2 regions of the Arthrobacter sp. CDRTa11 genome follow, and region 1 is predicted to be linked to the other one. Evidence: riboswitches for the same ligand, from Rfam matches in the RefSeq annotation. Region 1 holds a riboswitch; the other holds the start of a gene.
What was found. Region 1 has a riboswitch for S-adenosylmethionine ahead of F8G81_RS21925 (DUF1737 domain-containing protein). Riboswitches for the same ligand answer to the same signal wherever they lie in the genome.
Positions count from the first base shown of each region.

Region 2: another riboswitch for S-adenosylmethionine. It lies ahead of F8G81_RS15590 (aminotransferase class V-fold PLP-dependent enzyme); the one in region 1 lies ahead of F8G81_RS21925 (DUF1737 domain-containing protein).

Region 1 is NZ_CP044532.1:4,797,611-4,807,483, forward strand. It holds gene F8G81_RS21905 (GNAT family N-acetyltransferase) at 22-567, shown strand; gene F8G81_RS21910 (acetyl-CoA C-acyltransferase) at 653-1,864, shown strand; gene F8G81_RS21915 (AsnC family protein) at 1,926-2,126, opposite strand; gene F8G81_RS21920 (hypothetical protein) at 2,208-2,684, opposite strand; SAM riboswitch class IV at 2,845-2,959, shown strand; gene F8G81_RS21925 (DUF1737 domain-containing protein) at 2,973-3,251, shown strand; gene F8G81_RS21930 (rhodanese-like domain-containing protein) at 3,248-3,658, shown strand; gene F8G81_RS21935 (O-succinylhomoserine sulfhydrylase) at 3,659-4,867, shown strand; gene F8G81_RS21940 (DUF1905 domain-containing protein) at 4,877-5,104, opposite strand; gene F8G81_RS21945 (LysR family transcriptional regulator ArgP) at 5,335-6,237, opposite strand; gene F8G81_RS21950 (LysE/ArgO family amino acid transporter) at 6,307-6,930, shown strand; gene F8G81_RS21955 (hypothetical protein) at 7,025-7,678, shown strand; gene F8G81_RS21960 (glutamate--cysteine ligase) at 7,760-9,004, opposite strand; gene F8G81_RS21965 (UDP-N-acetylglucosamine 1-carboxyvinyltransferase) at 9,169-9,873, opposite strand, start outside.
Region 2 is NZ_CP044532.1:3,451,944-3,461,816, forward strand. It holds gene rsrA (mycothiol system anti-sigma-R factor) at 1-232, opposite strand, end outside; gene F8G81_RS15565 (sigma-70 family RNA polymerase sigma factor) at 229-999, opposite strand; gene F8G81_RS15570 (DoxX family protein) at 1,285-1,833, shown strand; gene aroA (3-phosphoshikimate 1-carboxyvinyltransferase) at 1,840-3,234, shown strand; gene F8G81_RS15580 (ribosome small subunit-dependent GTPase A) at 3,218-4,333, shown strand; gene hisN (histidinol-phosphatase) at 4,477-5,295, shown strand; SAM riboswitch class IV at 5,446-5,559, shown strand; gene F8G81_RS15590 (aminotransferase class V-fold PLP-dependent enzyme) at 5,596-7,029, shown strand; gene F8G81_RS15595 (class I SAM-dependent methyltransferase) at 7,195-7,953, shown strand; gene F8G81_RS15600 (metal-dependent transcriptional regulator) at 7,985-8,698, shown strand; gene F8G81_RS15605 (fluoride efflux transporter FluC) at 8,720-9,124, shown strand; gene F8G81_RS15610 (fluoride efflux transporter FluC) at 9,121-9,525, shown strand; gene F8G81_RS15615 (hypothetical protein) at 9,572-9,873, shown strand, end outside.

The sequences.
Region 1 (9,873 bases):
AGCTACCCCCGAAGAGGTACGTTGCACCACATCGAGTCCTCGCAGTTACTGGGCAACATCCAGGTCCGGCTGCTCCACCGGGATGATGCGCCATTGCTGAGCCTGGCCTATGCCCGGAACCGGGCACACCTGGCGCCCTGGGAGCCGGCCCGTGCGGATGAGTTCTTCACCCCCGCACACCAGCTCGGACTCATCCACAGCAAGCTCGCCCAGCATTCAGTGGGGCAGGAAATTCCCTGGGTCCTGCTGGATGGCGGCCGGATCATCGGCGCCGTCACTTTGACGGGCATTGTCCGGGGGCCGTTCCTCAACGCCCATCTGGGGTACTGGGTGGACAAAGACTACAACGGCCAGGGGATAGGTTCCGCTGCCGTGATGTTCGCCGTGAACCATGCCCGCGCGGAGCTCGGCCTCCACCGGGTCCAGGCAGCCACCCTGGTCCACAACGGTGCATCACGGAAGATCCTGCGGCGGGCCGGCTTCCAGGAGATTGGCGTGGCCCCAGAGTATCTGCACATCGCCGGCAGCTGGCAGGACCACCTCCTCCACCAGTTGCTCCTGAACTAGCCCCGGCCATTTCCGGCACCAGATCCGAGAACCAAACCAGCGGAAGGCACCCATCATGAGCAACGAGGCCGTGAGCAGCGAAACTATGAGTAACGAGGCCCTGAAAGCTGACGCCCGTACCGCCGTCATCCTCGGCGGCGCCCGCACTCCCTTTGGACGTTTCCGGGGCAGCCTGGCCGCGCTGTCAGCCAGTGAACTGGGCGCACACGCCATCCGCAGCGCCCTGGAACGCACAGGCGTAGATCCCGGGCAGGTCCAGGCCGTGATCGTGGGCCAGGTCATCCAGGCAGGAGCAGGGCAAGGACCCGCCCGGCAGGCAAGCCTGGCGGCCGGCATTGGCTGGGACGTTCCCACGGTAACCATTAACAAGCTCTGCCTGTCCGGACTCACAGCAGTGATCGACGCTGCCAGGATGATCCGGGCCGGCGAGGCAGACTTCATCGTGGCCGGTGGCCAGGAATCCATGAGCAACGCCCCGCACCTATTTCAGGGCCTGCGCCACGGCGTGGCCATCGGCGACGCCCCGCTGGTTGATGCACTGAATTTCGATGCCCTGCAGGATCCCGTTTCCGGTGTTTTGCAGGGCGCCGCCACCGATGCAGGCAACGCCGAACGCGGAATCAGCCGGGCGGACCAGGACGAGGTTGCCGCCACGTCCCATCAGCGCTCGGAGGCGGCCAGGTCCGCCGGCCTGTTTGCTGCAGAGATCGCGCCCGTCAAAGTACCGCAGCGCCGCGGTCCCGCACTGATGGTGGATTCCGATGAAGGCATCCGTCCGGGTACGACGACGGAGGCACTGGCGGCGCTGAAGCCCGCCTTCTCCGCGGCGGCGTCAGCCACTATCACCGCCGGATCCGCCTCTCCACTCTCCGACGGCGCGGCCGCCGTCGTGGTTGCCAGCAAAGCCGCCGCGGAACGTGCCGGGCTCAGCTGGATCGCCGAGATCCGAAGCCACGGCCAGACCGCAGGCCCGGACGCTTCCCTGCATTCCCAGCCGTCGCGCGCCATCGAACGCGCCCTGGCAGCGGAAGGACTCGGCGTAGCTGACCTGGACCTCATCGAAATCAATGAAGCCTTCGCGTCCGTGATCATCCAGTCGGCCCGGGACCTGGGCGTCAGCACGGAGCGGATCAACGCCGAGGGCGGCGCCATCGCCTTGGGCCACCCCGTAGGCGCCTCAGGCGCACGGCTGGTGCTGCACCAGGCATTGGCTCTGCAGCGGCGTGGCGGCGGCACTGGGGTTGTGTCCCTCTGCGGCGGCGGAGGCCAGGGCGAGGCGCTCATCCTCAAGGCCTGAAAACTGCGGCGCGCCAGGCGCAAGGAACCCGGGAGGGACCCAGACGAACCGCGTTGATGGGTCAGCGCTTGCCGTACTTCCGGTGAACTGCCTGCTTGCTCACACCCAGGCACAGGGCGATCGCTTCCCAGGAGAGCCCGGCCTGGCGGGCGTTCCTGACCAGTGCAGCTTCGGCCCGCCCTACTTCCTTCTGCAGCTCCGCCACGGCATAGAGTGCCTCGGCAGGGCCCTTTCCATCCATCGATCCAACGAGTGTCTTCATTCGGTCCACCTCCACGGCGTCAACATTAGTTGACGATGCTCTGGCCGTCAACCTACGTTGACGCCTCAGGCTGGAGGAGCCTCAGGCTGGAGGAGCCGCGTGCACTGTGAGCGGGACCAGGCGGTGGGCGCAGGAGGCACGTTCCAGGCTCAGGGTGCCCGGGTCGGCCCTGTTGTTAACGCCGGTGTCATCACACCAGTCCACGCCGTACGGGACAGCGCTGACGCCGCCCTCTCCGGCAGCCATGGTGTCCGGAACGGTGAAGACAAAGGTGAAGGCGCCGTCGTCGGTCATGGGAGCGAGCTCCTCCAGGACCGTCTGCCCCGCAGCGTCCGTCACCGTAACCTGGATGCGCGCATCCGCGCCGTATAGCGCGTCGCAGGTAGTGTCCTGCGCGGAGACCGTCACCTGCCCGCCGGCCTGAACGGCCGACGGCGAGACAAAGTATTCCGGCGGCCCGCACGGCGGCGGGGCGAAGGGGTCCCGGCAGCCTGCCAGTGCAAAGGCAAGGGAGGCAACAGCCATCACGCCCGCGGTCAGGCGCTGCGCGCTCAGCACTGACGGCCTTCCCGCTGTTTCCCCACACAGTGTTTCCGTACAGAGCGTTTAGCCATATCCTGCTGTTTCCCCATACCGTGATTGTCCGGCATGGCGTTGGTTACGCAACATGACGACGGCGGCGGTGCGGGGCGGCGGGGCAGGTGTTACGTTTTTGGGCAGTAATGAGTACCGGCGCCAAGCCCTGACTGGCCGGTCGGCAACCCTCCTTTCGCGGCGGGGTGCCTCAGGTGAATACTCGGCATATCGAAAAATTCGAGCTGCAAGCGTGAGAGAAGGAGATCCGTCGTGACAGACGCACCTGCCACAGAAGAAAAGCTGTCCTACCGACTGATCACGGGGCCGGATGACCGCTCCTTCTGTGAGCGGATTTCAACCGCATTGGAGGAGGGCTACGTCCTGCACGGCAGCCCGGCCGCAACTTTTAACGGCAGCAGCGTGATCGTGGCGCAGGCCCTGGTCCTCCCGGCTGCGATCGCCTCCGCGGATGCCGCCGTCGCCACTGCCGTGGACGATCTCGAAACTGCCGGGGAAGAGCTCGAATTCGACGGCGAGGGCCACGCATGAGCTACGCAGGAGACCTCACCCCGCAGGAAGCTTGGACCAAGCTGGAGCAGGGCGCCATCCTGGTGGATGTGCGCACTGAGGGCGAATGGGCGCATATTGGCATCCCGGACACCAAGGCAACGGACAACGATCCCCTCTTCATCCAGTGGACGTTCCCGGGCGGCATCCCCAACCCCGATTTCATCACTGACCTGACACAACAGGCACCCGAGGACGCCGGCACCGAACTGGTGTTCCTGTGCCGCTCCGGGGCCCGGTCCATAGCTGCAGCCATCGCCGCCACCCAGGCAGGCTACACGTCCTACAACGTCCTTGAGGGCTTTGAAGGCGAGCCGGACCGCTACGGCGAACGCACCGTCAATGGCTGGAAGAACCGCGGCCTGCCTACGAATCTGGGAACGAACTAAGTGACATTCAACGAAGATGCCGCCGGCTGGAGCCCTGACACCCAGGCAGTCCGCGGCGGGCTGGACCGCACCAATTTCCAGGAGACCGCCGAGCCGGTCTTCCTGAACTCCGGGTTCGTCTACGAATCGGCCGCCGCCGCCGAACGCGCCTTCACCGGCGAGGACGAACGCTTTGTCTACTCACGCTACGGCAACCCCTCCGTAGCCACCTTCCAGGAACGGCTCCGCCTCCTCGAGGGCACCGAGGCATGCTTTGCGACGGCGTCGGGAATGTCCGCCGTTTTCACCGCCCTGGGTGCCCTGCTGGCTGCCGGTGACCGCGTGGTTGCGGCCCGCTCGCTGTTCGGTTCCTGTTTCGTGATTTTGAACGAGATCCTGCCGCGCTGGGGCGTGGAGACCGTCTTTGTGGATGGCCCGGACCTGGACCAGTGGCGTGACGCGTTGTCCCAGCCCACCACCGCCGTCTTCTTCGAGTCGCCGTCCAACCCGATGCAGGAAATCGTGGACATCGCGGCAGTCAGCGAACTGGCGCATGCGGCCGGTGCCACCGTCGTCGTCGACAATGTCTTTGCCACTCCCCTGCTGCAGCGCTGCGGCCAGCTGGGCGCGGACGTCATTGTCTACTCCGGCACCAAGCACATCGACGGCCAGGGCCGTGTCATGGGCGGGGCGATCCTGGGCACCAAGGAATTCATCGACGGCCCCGTGAAGCAGCTCATGCGCCACACCGGACCCTCGCTGTCCGCCTTCAACGCCTGGGTCCTCACCAAGGGGCTGGAGACCATGGCGCTGCGCGTCAACCACTCCTCCGCCACCGCCCTGAGGCTGGCCGAATGGCTGGAGCAGCAGCCTGCGGTCAGCTGGGTCAAATACCCGCTGCTGAAGTCCCACCCACAGTATGAGCTGGCCGCCAAGCAGATGAAGGCCGGCGGCACCGTGCTGACCCTTGAATTGGCGACGACGGCCGGCCGCTCGGGCAAGGAGGCCGCCTTTGCGCTGCTGGACGGGCTGCGGATCATCGACATCTCCAACAACCTCGGCGACGCCAAGTCCCTTATCACCCACCCGGCCACCACCACGCACCGCGCCATGGGTCCCGAAGGCCGTGCCGCCATTGGCCTGAGCGACGGCGTGGTGCGGCTGTCCGTGGGCCTCGAAGACGCGGATGACCTGATCGGCGACCTGGAGCGGGCGCTCAAGCAGATCTGACGTTGCCCTCTAATCCACGCCGTGGACTTCGAACCGCACCGCCACGTCGTCACCGGCGCTGATCCGGGCTGCGTCCCTCACGGCTTTCTTGACGGGCAGCAGGTAAGAACCGCTTTTGCTGTCCGGGAAGAGCGACGTCTGCCAGGTGTGGCCGGAGATTTCGGCGCTGACCCTGATGGATCCGAAGCCTTTGCTGAGCGAGCCCGCGTCATCGCGGACGTCCTCTGCAATGTCCACGGGGAGAGTCAGGAAGTGCCAACCCGCTTCTTCCGGGATATGCCACAGTTTGGCGTGAAAAGAGTACGACGACGTCACGCGCCTGAGTATTCCATGCCGGCCTGGCGGCCGCACTCCTCCGCGCGAACGGACACTTCAGGCCCTCCCCACGAGCGAACTGGCAGATAATGCCCCCAAAGGGCGATTATTGCGTCATTATCTGCCTGTTCGCGATCTGCCTGGGACTGGCGTCAGGATTGTGGCTGGCGGAGCTGTCGGGTCGCGGCCTCGCGGACCGCGGCAGTTAGCTGGTTGAGCATCAGGGAGTCTATCTTCCAGCGCTGCCAGTACAGCGAGACATCCACAGGATGCGCAGGCGCCAATTCCACCAGTTCGCCGTTCCGGATATCAGCCAGGCAGTGCTGCTCGGGCAACAATCCCCATCCCAGCCCCAGCCGGATGGCCTGGGCGAACTCGGCCGACGACGGCACGTAGTGCCGCGGCGCGGTCAGTTCAGCGCCGGTCAGCGCCCGGAAGAAGCCACCCTGCAACTCGTCCTTGCGGTCAAAATCCATCACCGGTGCCGCACTTCCGGCGGTAAGGTCCGGCCCGTCCGGCCACCAGCGCCGGACATAACCGGAGCTGGCCACGGCCCGGTATCTCATGGCCCCCAGCGGCTCCACTTTGCAGCCCTGGACCGGCTCCGGCGTAGCCGTCACAGCTGCCATCACGGCCCCGGTGCGCAGGAGCTGCGCGGAGTGCTGTTCATCCTCCCGGTGAAGTTCAAAAAAGGCCCCGACGTCGGCGGGAAGGCTTGCCAGCGCCGCCAGGAACCACGTGGACAGCGAGTCTGCATTCACCACCAGGGGAATCGGCGCGCCCGCGCTGTCACTGCTGTCGCCGAGCTCGCGCCGGGCGTCCCATTCCAGTTGCCGTACCTGGCGGGCGAAGCGCAGGACCGCCGCACCTGCCGCCGTGGGCAGGACGGGGTTGGTCCGCTGAAGCAGGATTTGCCCTGCCGCATCCTCCATCGCTTTCAGCCGCTGGGAAACGGCAGACGGCGTGACAATCAGGCTCCGCGCAGCGGCCTCAAGCGTCCCCTCATCCACCACGGCAGCAAAGGTCCGCAACTGCTCCAACTGGAAGCTTCTCATTAGCTTTCCTTACTATTCCTAAGAATGTTTAGCTGGATTAACTGTAAGGGTCACTTTACGTTGGAGCATATGTATCTGACTGAACTTCTGACCACCACAGCGCTCGGCTTCGGCACGGGGCTGGCCCTCATCGTTGCCATCGGCAGCCAGAACGCGTTTGTCCTCCGGCAGGGCATCCGGGGCGAGCATGTGGCGGCCGTCGTCCTGGTCTGCGGCGTCTCGGACGCCCTGCTCATCGCCGCCGGCATCGCGGGAATCGGAGCTCTTGTGGAGGCGAGTCCGGTGGTGGTTGAGGTTGCACGGTACGCGGGAGCGGCGTTTCTGGTCGCTTATGGCGCCCTGGCAGCCAAGCGGGCCATCCGCCCTGGAGCCCTGACGGCGTCGGGTCAACAGAATGCCCTCGGTGCCGGGGCGGCAATTTCCACAGTGCTGGCCCTGACGTGGCTCAACCCGCACGTCTACCTGGATACAGTCCTGCTGCTGGGGTCGGTGGCCAATCAGCAGGCGCAGGACCTGCGGTGGTGGTTTGGGGCCGGGGCCATCGCCGCCAGCATCGCCTGGTTCAGCGCCTTGGGCTTCGGGGCACGGGGCCTGCGTCCGTTCTTTGCCCGGCCGTCGTCGTGGCGTGTCCTCGACGGCCTCATCGCCGTGGTGATGCTGTCGCTCGGAGTGCGCCTGGCGGTGGGCTCTTGACGGTCCCTGTTGACCGCGGCGGGGCTGCGGCGTAGCTTCATGGTCACCACCGCGATGTAGCTGGGCCACGCATCCGCCGGACCGGGAGCCAGCCATGACCGCGAAAAAGACAACCAAGGGCAACAGGCCTTACCAGAAGGCGGGGGCCGTCATTGTTGCGGCAAGCTGCTGCTGGGGAGTGGGGATCTCCTTCGTGGGTATGGTGCACGCCACCAAGGACCCGGCGGCCAGGCTGGCGATGCTCCAGCGCAGCCCCGGCCTCTGGGTTGCCGGGCAGTTCCTGGCCGCGGCCGGCACCGCCGCGGTTCCCGTCGGATTCGTCCGCTTCGCCCAGGCCGTCCGATCCGGCCCGTCCAGAAGCCTTGCCTCCGCGGCGGCAGCTGCCCTAATGGCGGGTGCGCCGCTGTTCGTTGTTGCCCTCGCTGACCGCGCTTCGGACCTGGAGAAGTTCGCCTACCGGCGCGGCGCGAACTGGCCATTCCTGACATACTCCGGCCTGCACATCGGCGCCCTGGCGGCACTGGGCGCCGGGCTCATGCTTTCACCAGTGAAATCCTGGACGGGCATTGCGGCAGCTGCCAGCGCTCCCGTGTTCGGCGCAATCCTGGCAGGAACCAAGGACATTCCGCCCTTTGTCTTCTACATGGTGGAGTCCGCGGTGGGCGTGCACTTGATGCGCTACGAAGAACCCGTGATGCCTGCCGCCAGCAGCCAGGACCCCTCGGCTCAGGCGCGAACAGGCAGATAATGCCCTGTTTTTCGCTTTTTGTGGGCATTATCTGCCTGTTCGCGCTGACTGTCGCGCTTCCAGTTCCCGGGGGCAGCCTGGCTAGGACAGGCGGACCCGCAGGAGCTCCGGCGCATCGTCCTCCTCTGGGGAGCCGGAGGCTCCGCGCATGGTGATCGCCACGGCCTTTGCGACGACGGCGGCCAGCCCGCCGTCGTCGGCTGCTGTTTTGTCTGTCATTGCCTTTTCCAGCACCGCGTCGCGCACCCTGCGCTGTTCGGCGGCGCCGGTGCCGCGGGAGATGACGTCCTCCACGCCCTGGCGTGCCAGCCCCAGCTCACCCTGTTCCGTGAGTACGGGAGCAAGATAATCCACGAGGGAACGGACAACGTCGTGGGCGGGGGCAGGCCGGAAAGTGCCGAAGTCCAGCAGTTCGCCGCCCAGGCCGCTGCTGCTTGCCTGCCACGCGGCCATTCGCAGCAGGACAGTAGGGACAGGGGCGGGTTCGACGCCGGCGTGCCACTCCCGGCTGGCTGACTCCACCATGGCCCGCACCAGCACGGCGATCAGGGCCGCGTCCTCGGCCCGCAGGCAGACATCGGCCACCCGGACCTCCACCGTGGGATGGTTCCTGGACAGCCGGGCATCGAAGTAGATCATGCCTTCATCCAGCATCACTCCGCTGTCCAGCAGTCGGACCACCAGCCGCCGGTACGCCGAATAGGTTCCGAAGATGCCGGACGGGCCGGACGTCGGCCACCGGTTCCAGGCCTGCGTACGGTAGCTTTCGAACCCGGTGGGCATGCCGTTCCAGAAGGGAGAGTTAGCACTCAGCGCGGTGAGTACCGCCAGCTTGTCCCGGATCCTGTCCAGCACGGCCACGCCTTCCTCGGGGGACTCGATGAAGGTGTGGACGTGGAAGCCACAGGTCAGCTGTTCCTGGGCGGTCAGGCCAAAACGCTCCAGCATCCGGGCGTACCGCGGATCCGGGGTGGTGTGGGTGGTGGAGGCAAGCGGCGATGTGGCCAGGGCCGCTACCCTGGCCCCGTTCTTTCGGGCAGCCTGGTCCGCCAGCCGGCGCCCGGCGCGTATCTGCCGCAACAGCTCGCCGTATTCCAGGCAAGGCCGGGTCTGGGTCTCGATCTGTTCAAGCTTCAGCTCGGCGCTCAAACCCATGTCCTCGTCGTCGAAGGCGGTCTTGTCTTCGGTTTCCAGGGCATGCGGATCACGCGGGGAATCATCTGCTGCGAGCCTGCGCCCGGACAGCAGGGCGTCGGCGAGCGCAAGGGGTTCCCCCGTCTCCGGATCAACGATCAGGAGTTCTTCCTCGACGCCGAATGTGCGCATGTCTATATTCTGCTGCAACCCGCCGGAGTTGGACCTCGGACACAGGCATCATGACGAAACGCGAACGAGTGCTTATGTGTCCGCTTGGGCCCGCCAAGGGGTGCTTAAGTGCCCGCTCGCGCCCGCCAAGGGGTGCTTAAGTGCCCGCTCGCGCCTAGGACCTGTCAGTCCTGGAAGTATTCAATCTTGGCGCCGATGGTGTTGAGCCGTTCGGCAAGGTCCTCGTAGCCACGCTCAATCACGTAAATGTTGCGCAGCTCGGAGACGCCGCGCGCCGCGAGCATAGCGAGCAGCAGGCAGGCAGCCGGGCGGAGCGCGGGCGGGCAGCCAACCTCGGCCGCGCGCCACCTGGTAGGACCGGTGACGTAGATCCGGTGCGGGTCCAGGAGTTGTACCTGGGCGCCGAGCCTGTTGAGTTCGGTGAGATAAATGGCCCGGTTCTCATACACCCAGTCGTGAATCAGGGTCTGGCCATTGGCGTTGGCTGCGATCACCGCGAAGAACGGCAGATTGTCGATGTTCAGGCCCGGGAAGGGCATCGGGTGGATCTTGTCCTCGGGGGCGTGGAGTTCGGAGGGTTTGGTGGTGACGTCCACCAGCCGGGTACGGCCGTTGCGGGCCATGTACTCCCCGGAGATCTCCAACTGCTGGCCCATGTGCTCCAGCGTGGCCAGCTCGATTTCCATAAACTCGATGGGGACGCGGCAGATGGTCACCTCCGAGTTGGTCACAATGCCGGCGGTGATAAGGCTCATCGCCTCGATGGGGTCCTCGGACGGAAAGTATTCGATGTCGACGTCTACCTGCTCCTGGCCGGTGATCCTCAACGTAGTGGTCCCCACGCCGTCGATCTCCACTCCCAGCATCTG
Region 2 (9,873 bases), 1.3 Mb from region 1:
TCCGATCCAGGATGGCGTTCTTCAGGTTCTCCGGCGCGGCCTCGGTACATGACCGTTTCACCATGTTCCGGATCACGCATTCGAGGTCGTACTGCTGAGTGCATTCAGGGCAGTCATCAAGGTGGTGCTTGATCTCCGTGATGTCTTCACGGGTCAGTGCCCCGTCAAGGTACTCATAGATGCGTTGCATCCTGGCGTCGTCGCAGTCGCCCAATCCCTGGCAGTCGCTCATTTCCTGTTCTCCTGTTGTGTGCTTTCGGCCGCTTCCTGGGTTTCGACGGCGCCTTTGAATCCCCGATCGGCGGCATAGTCCGCCAGCATGTCCCGCAACATTTTCCGGCCGCGGTGGAGCCGGGACATCACGGTGCCGATGGGCGTGTTCATGATGTCCGAAATTTCCTTGTAGGCGAAGCCTTCGACGTCCGCGAAGTAAACGGCCAGCCGGAACTCCTCCGGAATTGCCTGCAGCGCGCGCTTCACATCTGAATCGGGCAGGTGATCGAGGGCCTCTGCCTCCGCTGACCTGAGGCCACTGGACGTATGGGACTCCGCCCTGGCCAGCTGCCAGTCCTCAATCGTGTCCGAATTGGACTGCAAAGGCTCCCGCTGCCGTTTCCGGTACAGGTTGATGTAGGTGTTGGTCAGGATCCGGTACAACCATGCTTTGAGGTTGGTGCCCGGCTTGTACTGATGGAAGGCCGAAAACGCCTTGGTGTACGCCTCCTGGACAAGGTCCTCGGCATCAGCCGGGTTCCGGGCCATGCGCATGGCAGCGGAATAAAGCTGGTCCACGTATTGCATTGCGTCCCGCTCGAAGCGGATGCGGCGCTCTTCCGGCGATTCGTTGGCCACGTCAACGGCGGGCTCTGCAGGCTCACCAGTGACGGTTTCAGGCTCTGCGGATTCTCCGGCAGCGGGGGCCTGCGCGTCGATACGGCTCTTGGCTTCGCTTCCGGAGGCCTCATACATGGCCTCTAGGGCCGGATCCAGGGTGCTCATTGCCTTCAAGTCTACTGTCACGCTCCGCGCGCGCTCCGAACCGTACTCCGGAGGATCTGATTCCAGAGTCTCCAAAACTACCGGGCCCGCGACTTCCGTTTCGTCCTTCACCAACGCCAAGGGCCAACTCCGCTCTTTGCCACTGCAGTTCATCGATTGGGGGTGTCCGGCATACCCGGACCCGCAAACCATAACCACTGGTGGCAGGCAAATATTCCTCAAAAGTGCAAGACTAGAACGGACTCCGCCGCATACGACGCGGTTCGTCCACCCAGGAGGAAATCCATGTCCTTTGTCCGTACTCTCGCCCGGCCCATGCTGGCATCCAGTTTCATCCTTGCCGGTCTGGACAAGTTCAAGAACGCTGATGATACCGCCCAGCAACTCTCGCCCCTTCTGCGCAAGGCAGCAGCCTCGTTGCCTTTCCAGACCAGCGAGAAGACACTGGCCAAGGTGATTGGCGGAACGCAGGTGGGTGCCGGTGTGTTGTTCGGACTCGGCAAGTTCGCCCGGCTGTCAGCAACACTGCTCACGGTTATCTCGGTTCTGAACACTTTTGTGGAGTGGCGAAGCGCGGACATCAGTTCCAAGGAAGGCCGGGATGCCCGGCGCAAGCAGCTCCTCAAAAACCTCTCCCTCAGCGGCGGCGCCTTGCTTGCCTCCGTGGATACGGCAGGCAAGCCCGGACTGGCCTGGCGCGCAGAGCACCTGGCTGCCGACGTGAAAAAGGGCGCTTCACACCTCGCTGCCGACACCAAAAAGACCACCGGGAAGCAGCTCCATAAGGCTGACAAGGCTGTCCGGCGAGTCGTGGATCAGGCAACGGGGGCCTAAGGACGCATGACCGGATCCATTGCCGCCCCTGCCCGAGACTCTTCCGAAACTGTGCCCCACTGGCCCGCCCCATTTGCCGCCAGGCCGGTCAACGCCACTGTTACGGTGCCGGGTTCGAAGTCCCTGACCAACAGGTTCCTGGTCCTGGCGGCACTGGCTGACGGCCCCTCCAGGCTGCGGGCACCGCTGCACTCGAGGGACTCCGCATTGATGATTGAGGCCCTGCGCCAACTCGGTGCCGGCATCACCGAGGTACCGGGGGACGGTGCCTTTGGGCCGGACCTCGAAGTGATTCCGCTGAGCCAGGACGCTCCCCCGGCTCGGACACAGATAGATTGCGGCCTCGCCGGAACCGTCATGCGGTTCGTTCCTCCGCTTGCCGCGCTTCGAAACGGCGAGAGCGTTTTCGACGGCGATCCGCACGCCAGGAACCGCCCCATGGGAACCATTATCGAAGCGCTGAAAGCCCTGGGCGTTGCGGTAGCAGCCGAGGACGGCGGCACTCCTGCCTCGTTGCCCTTCGTGGTCGAGGGCACGGGCGAAGTCCGCGGCGGACACTTGGTGATAGATGCCAGCGCGTCGTCGCAGTTCGTCTCGGCTCTGCTCCTGGTGGGAGCACGGTTTGCTGAAGGCCTGCACCTGGAGCACGTGGGCAAGCCAGTGCCAAGCCTTGACCACATCAACATGACGGTGGCCGTACTGCGAAGCGTGGGGGTTTCTGTGGATGACTCCGTCCCCAACCACTGGGTTGTCGCCCCGGGCCACATTCGGGCTTTCGACCAGCGCATCGAGCAGGACCTGTCCAACGCGGGCCCCTTCCTGGCCGCTGCCTTGGCATCCCGCGGAACGGTCCGCATCCCGAACTGGCCGGCCGGTACCACCCAGGTGGGCGACAAATGGCGCAGCATCCTGTCCGCAATGGGCGCCGAAGTCAGCCTGGCTGACGGCGTCCTGACCGTTACCGGCGGAGCTGGGATCCAGGGTGGCGACTTCGATGAAACCAGCGAACTTGCCCCGACTGTCGCCGCCCTGTGCGCCCTCGCCAGCGGGCCTTCCAGACTCACAGGAATAGCGCACCTGCGCGGGCATGAGACAGACCGGCTGGCGGGGCTTGTCACCGAAATCAACCGCCTCGGCGGCAATGCAGAAGAGACCAGCGACGGATTGGTGATCCGCCCGGCCAAGCTGCATGGCGGCGTCGTACATAGTTACGCAGACCACCGAATGGCCACAGCGGGCGCCATCCTTGGCCTCGCCGTGGAAGGCGTCGAGGTGGAGGACATCGCCACCACCGCAAAGACCATGCCGGACTTTCCTGCACTGTGGGCGGACATGCTGGCCCAGGGCCAGTCAACCGAGCCCCAGGGACCGGAGGGTTCCGTCGGTGGCACGCAGCACTGATTCTTGGGACGAGTCCGATGTCCGGATCCGTCCCAGCAAGAAGGGGTCCCGCCCGCGCACCAAGGACCGTCCCAGTCACGACGACGCTGTCACGGGACGCATCATCACGGTGGACCGCGGCCGGTATACAGCAGTGGTGGGTGAGGATTCGGGCGATGAGCGGGTGATCATCTCGGCAAGGGCCCGGGAATTGCGCCGTTCCCCCGTGGTTGCCGGAGATTTCGTCTCGCTGGTGGGGGATGTATCGGGGGAACCGGACACCCTGGCCCGCCTCGTCAAGATCCAGGACCGCAGGACACTCCTGCGCCGAAGCGCGGACGACACGGATCCGGTGGAGCGCGCAGTAGTGGCCAACGCTGATCAGCTGGTGGTTGTGGTGGCTGCCGCCAACCCGGAACCCCGCACAGGCTTTATCGACCGCGCCTTGGTAGCAGCCTACGACGCCGGGATTGACCCGCTGCTGCTGGTCACGAAGGCGGACGTGAAGGATCCTTCGGAGCTGTTGTCCAACTACGAGCACCTTGATTTCCCGGTGATCATCAGCCGCACGGCCGATTCCGAGGCGTCCGGCATCGACGCGCGTTCCGATGACGGACTGTCGGCCCGGCTGGACAGTAATGCCGTTGCCCAGCTCCGTGAACACCTCGATGGCAAGGTCACGGTGATGCTGGGGCATTCGGGCGTGGGCAAATCCACCATGGTTAATGCGCTGACAGGTGCCGAACGTGCCACCGGCGGCGTCAACGCGGTGACGGGGAGGGGGCGGCACACGTCATCGTCTGCCCTGGCCCTCAAACTGACTGACGCGCCGGCGGGCAGCTGGATCATTGACACTCCAGGGATCCGGTCCTTCGGCCTGGCGCATGTGGATCCGGACCGCATCCTCCGGTCATTCCCGGACCTCGAACCGGGAACAGACGCGTGCGAACGTGGCTGCAAGCACAACGCCGCCGCGGTCAACTGCGGCCTGGACGCATGGGTGGCCGAGGGCCACGCCGGCTCCACGGGTGCAGCCCGGCTTGCATCACTGCGGCGGTTGCTTGGCACTGATCCGCGGATGGAAGGCCAGGAAACCAAGGAACTCGGCAGCATGGGCTGACGTACGGCCAGCCGGAATCCGCTCACTGTTCGTCGGGTTTTTGCCGCTTTTCCTGCCTTCAGCGGACCGTGTCCGGGAGCGTCGGAACGGTTCGGGACGCCGATGTCCCCGCCCCTGCCTCGCTTTGACGGTAGTTTGGAACCATGATCCAACCCGCTTCGAGCTACAACGATGACTTGCGCCTGGCCCACGTGCTGGCCGACTCCGTGGACGACCAGACCATGAGCCGCTTCAAGGCCCTGGACCTCCACATCGAAACCAAGCCGGACCTGACGCCGGTCACAGATGCTGACAAGGCCGCTGAGGAAGCCATCCGAGGCCAGCTCTCCCGCTCCCGTCCCCGTGATGCCGTGCTCGGTGAGGAGTTCGGCAGCAGCGGACATGGTTCCCGCCGGTGGATCATCGACCCCATTGACGGCACTAAGAACTTTGTTCGCGGCGTCCCTGTCTGGGCCACACTCATCGCACTCGTTGACGAGGGCGAACCGGTGGTTGGCGTGGTCAGCGCCCCGGCGCTCGGTAAGCGCTGGTGGGCGGCCAAGGGCGCTGGAGCCTACATGGGCCGTTCCCTCGCCGCCGCCACCCGGCTCCGGGTATCGGACGTCTCGAAGCTCTCGGACGCGTCGCTGTCCTACTCCAGCCTGGGCGGGTGGAAGGAACGGGGCAACCTGGACGAGTTCCTGGAGCTCACTGAGGATGTGTGGCGGACCCGGGCATACGGCGACTTCTGGTCCTACTGCATGGTGGCCGAAGGGTCTGTGGACATCGCTTGTGAACCGGAGCTGAACCTTTACGACATGGCGGCGCTGGTGCCCATTGTGGTTGAGGCCGGCGGCCGGTTTACCTCCCTCGAGGGAGAGGACGGACCCTTCGGAGGCAACGCCCTGGCCACCAACTCCATCCTGCACTCGGAGGTCCTGAAGAGACTCAATCCCAGCCTGGACGATCTCCTGTCGTCCTGATCACCCGAATTATCAGCGGCGGACGCCTCCAAAAGGAGGCGTCCGCCGTCGTATCTTCGATGAGTAGGCCTATTTCAACGCCACGTAACAAAACCCTTAACATTCGGCCCGGCTTTTTCCCCGCCCGGCCCATGTCCTACGCTCTTAACAGGTCACGAGTGCCAGCGCTAAACCCCGGTTTGCTGGCCGGCAACCCTCCATTCGCGGTGGGGTGCCCCGGGTGACGACCAGGCCGGTCCGGAACGGATGCGGCAAGCGCGGATTCCCGGCACAGGGAGTCCTTTTCAGAGTGAGGTCTCTGTGACAACTGCCACCGTCTCCCCCAATACCGCTGCCCAGGCACGGCCCGGCACATCAACAGCACTGTCCGCTGATCGCCTTGCCATCGCCGGGCGTCCCCTTTCCGCCGTCACCGGAGCGGAGATCCAGGCTCCCCTGATCCAGGGCGGGCACGCCAGGTACGCCAACCTGGACTATGGTGCTTCGGCGCCGGCCCTCTCCGTGGTTTCTGCCTACCTCAACGAGATCCTGCCGTTTTACGCGAGCGTCCACCGTGGTGCCGGCTACGCATCCCAGATCAGCACTTCGGTTTATGAGAACTCACGCAGCATCGTCAGGGACTTTGTTGGCGGCCGTCCGGATGACTCCGTCATCTTCACCCGTAACACCACTGATTCCCTGAACCTGCTGGCCGGCTGCCTTCCGGCCACCGACGGGCGCAACCTGGGCGACGTCCTGTATCTCGACATCGAACACCATGCCAACCTCCTGCCGTGGCAGGGAGTCCCGCACCGCAGTGTCGTCGCCGCCGACACCCTCACCGGTACCGTCGAGGCTATCCGTGCCGAGCTGGAACAGGGCGGGGTGAGCCTGCTGGCCGTCACCGGTGCGTCCAACGTCACCGGCGAGATCCTGCCCATCCGGGCACTGGCGGCACTGGCCCACGAGCACGGCGCCCGCATCGTGGTGGACGCCGCACAGCTTGCACCGCACCGGCGGATCGACATCGCCGCTGACGACGTCGACTACCTGGCCTTCTCCGGCCACAAGCTCTATGCGCCCTTTGGGTCAGGTGTCCTGGTGGGCCGCCCGGACTGGCTCGACGCCGGCACTCCCCACCTGGCGGGCGGCGGCGCTGTCCGGGAAGCCAGGCTGGATGGCGTGAGCTGGGCCACCGGCCCGGCCAGGCATGAAGGCGGCTCCCCCAACGTCCTGGGCGCAGCCACTCTTGCCCGCGCCACCCAGGTCATCGCCGCCTTGGACCAGAACCGCTGGCATGCCCATGAGTCCGCCATCAGGTCCTTCCTGGTGGAAGGCCTTGAGAAGATCGACGGCGTCACAGTCCACCAGATCTTCAAGGACACCGACCCCGAGACCGATACCATCGGCGTCGTGAACTTCTCCGTTGCCGGCTATGACGCGGGACTGGTGGCTGCCTATCTGTCCGCCGAGCACGGCGTCGGCCTCCGTGACGGCCGTTTCTGCGCCCACCCCTTGCTCAAACGCCTTGGTCTTCCTTCCGGCTCCCTCCGGGCCAGCTTCGGACTGGGATCCCGCCTCGAAGACGCCCAACGGCTGCTGGCAGGCATCGAGGAACTGCGACGCACCGGCCTGGGCTGGGACTACGTGGTGGACGCCGGCCGCTGGGTCCCCGCCAATGACACCCGGACTTACCCGTCGTGGGCGCCGAACACCCCCGGCACCGCGGGCGCCGCTCCCTGCATCGAAGACTGACTGCGCCCAAGACTGAACTGCATCTGAGACTGACCTGCGCCCAAGACTGAAGTGCACCCCTTTCAAAGGTCCGGCGTGAGGCCTGCTGGAGGCCTGGTTCGTCGGTACGCGCCCGTGCGGTAAATTCGAAAGATACCCAAGGGCATCAGGCGAAGGAGGCCGCGCGTGGCACGGGGTGGCCCCAAACTTGACCACGGACGCCGTCGGGAACTCGCACAGAGCTTCCAGGACGGCGGCGAGCACTACCAGCGCGTCCGGCCCGGGTATCCCGCGGACTCAGCTGACTGGCTGATTCCCGTCGGGGCCCGGGATGCCGTTGACGTGGGTGCAGGGACTGGCAAGTTCACGGCCTTGCTGCTGGAGCGCGGCCTGGCCGTTTCAGCGGTGGACCCTTCCGCCGACATGCTCAAGCAACTGGCGATCCACTATCCACAAGTGGCGGCAAAGCAGGGTACAGCCGAGTCAACAGGTATGGCGAGCGGCTCCTTCGACGTCGTCAGCGTTGCCCAGGCCTGGCATTGGTGTGACCCGCTGCCAGCCAGCACGGAACTCGCACGGATTCTTCGTCCCGGTGGGACACTCGGCCTTATCTGGAACCAGCTGGACACGTCCATACCGTGGGTCCACCGGCTCTCACGGATCATGCACGCCGGAGACGTCTACAAGCCGGAATTCCGTCCTGTGGTGGGGTCTGAGTTCCAGGGGCTCGAAAGCCATGTGACACGGTGGGAAGACCGGCTCAGCACGGCGGACATCATTGAACTGGCCAAATCCCGGAGCTATTTCCTGAGGGCGGGTGAGGCCACCCGGAGTAAGGTCCTCGCCAATCTCGACTGGTACCTGCACGAGCATTTGGACCACACCGCCGGTGCTGGGCTGGGACTGCCTTACCTGACGCTGACCTGGCGGGCCATCAAGGCATGACGCCGGCTGACCACCGGGTAGGCTTGGTACCGTGAAGACCAGCGCGCCCTCCTCCTCGATCGAGGACTACGTCAAGGTCATATACTCCTTCACGGAGTGGCAGGACAAGCCCATCACGTCCTCCCAGCTCGCCCAGCGCCTGGGGGTGGCAAATTCCTCGGTTTCGGAAATGGTCCGCAAACTCAAGGACCAGGGCCTGGTGGACCACAAGCCGTACAGTGCCATCACCCTGACTCAGGACGGGGTACGGTTGGCCCTGTCCATGGTGCGGCGGCACCGACTAATCGAGACCTACCTTGTCCAGCAGCTGGGGTACAGCTGGGATGAGGTCCACGATGAAGCCGAACTGCTGGAGCACGCGGTCTCGGATACGTTCATTGAGCGCATGGCGGCCAAGCTGGGCAATCCCCAGCGCGATCCCCACGGGGACCCCATTCCTACTGCGGACGGAACCGTGCTGATGCCACCGGCCCGCCTGATGAGCGAGCTGGATCAGGGCCACACCGGCAGGATCACCAGGATCAGCGATGAGAACCCCGACCTCCTGCGGTACCTCTCCGCCCAGGAAATCGACCTGGACGCCGATGTTGAGGTTGTAGGCCGTAAACCCTTCGGCGGGGCCCTTGTGGTGCGGATCCGTTCTGCGGGCAGGAAACAGGAATATGACCTCACCGACGAAGTGACGTCAGCCCTCTGGGTGCACAGCGACCACCCCCACCCTGGCTGCGTCCTCGAGGACCGCTGAGTGAACCAGGCCGCCGGCAGCATGCCGAATTGGCGCGCGTGGCTGGCAGTGGCAGCAGGTGGCCTGGTGGGAACGGAAGTTCGCTACGGCCTGGGCCTTGCCTTCCCTGACGCTCCCGGAGCCATTCCGTGGGCCACACTCTTGATCAACGTTTCCGGGAGCTTTGTGCTCGCGGCACTGACCACCTTCTGGATTGCACGCCCTCACACTGCCTTCTGGCTCAGGGCCGGCATAGGCCCCGGGCTGCTGGGCTCGTTCACTACCTTCTCCGCTGTGGTATTCGCCATTGACCAAATGGCGCGGGCCGGCCAGCACCCAGCATGGATTGCCTACCTTGCCCTCTCCCTGATACTTGGACTGGGCGCCGCAGCAGCAGGTTGGCGCACAGGCAAGGTCCTTGCCGACAGGAAGGGGGCGGTTACATGATCGCCGCAGGGCTCGTCGGAGTGTTGGGTGTCCTGGGCGCGCTGCTGCGCTTCGCGGCCGATAGCTGGTTCGCACACCATGCTGCCCGCCGCCCTGTCACCACGGTGGGTGGAACACCGCGCCACTGGCCTTGGGCAACGTTGCTGGTTAATGTCACAGGCTGCCTCATTATCGGGCTGTCCATCGGTATCACCGGACGGCTGGGACTTCCCGCCGACTGGCACACCGCCGTGGCCACAGGTTTGGCGGGAGGGCTCACCACCTTCAGTTCCTGGACCACGGCCACGGTCCGGCTCCTGAGCGAAGCGCGGTTCACGGCGGCCGGACTGAACCTGGGCGGGAACCTCGTTGCGGGCTTCGCCGCCGCGGCCCTGGGCATTGCCCTGGTGACCTGGCGCTGACCGGTCCGGATCACCGGTTTGGCAGTGTCCCGTATCGTTGACTGTGATGATTAGCAGACGCGACGCGGCAATTGCCCTTGATGTACCTATGGAAATGGCCCAGCGGCATGGAGTCCCCAAGTGGCTGTCCGAAGCGGACCTGGGTGAGATCCTGGACAACCCACCACCGTGGCTTGTCCAGTCACGCGCCAACAGAACGGGCAAACGTCCGGTCTGGGTCCATTTGGAGTGCGCCGTCTGTGGGTATGAGGAAGCGGCACGGCCCAAGAAATGGTGGCCCGACTTCACCTACGTCACCTGCGGCCACCATGCTCCCAGCGAGCTGCCGCCCCCTCGTCCTGGCTTCGT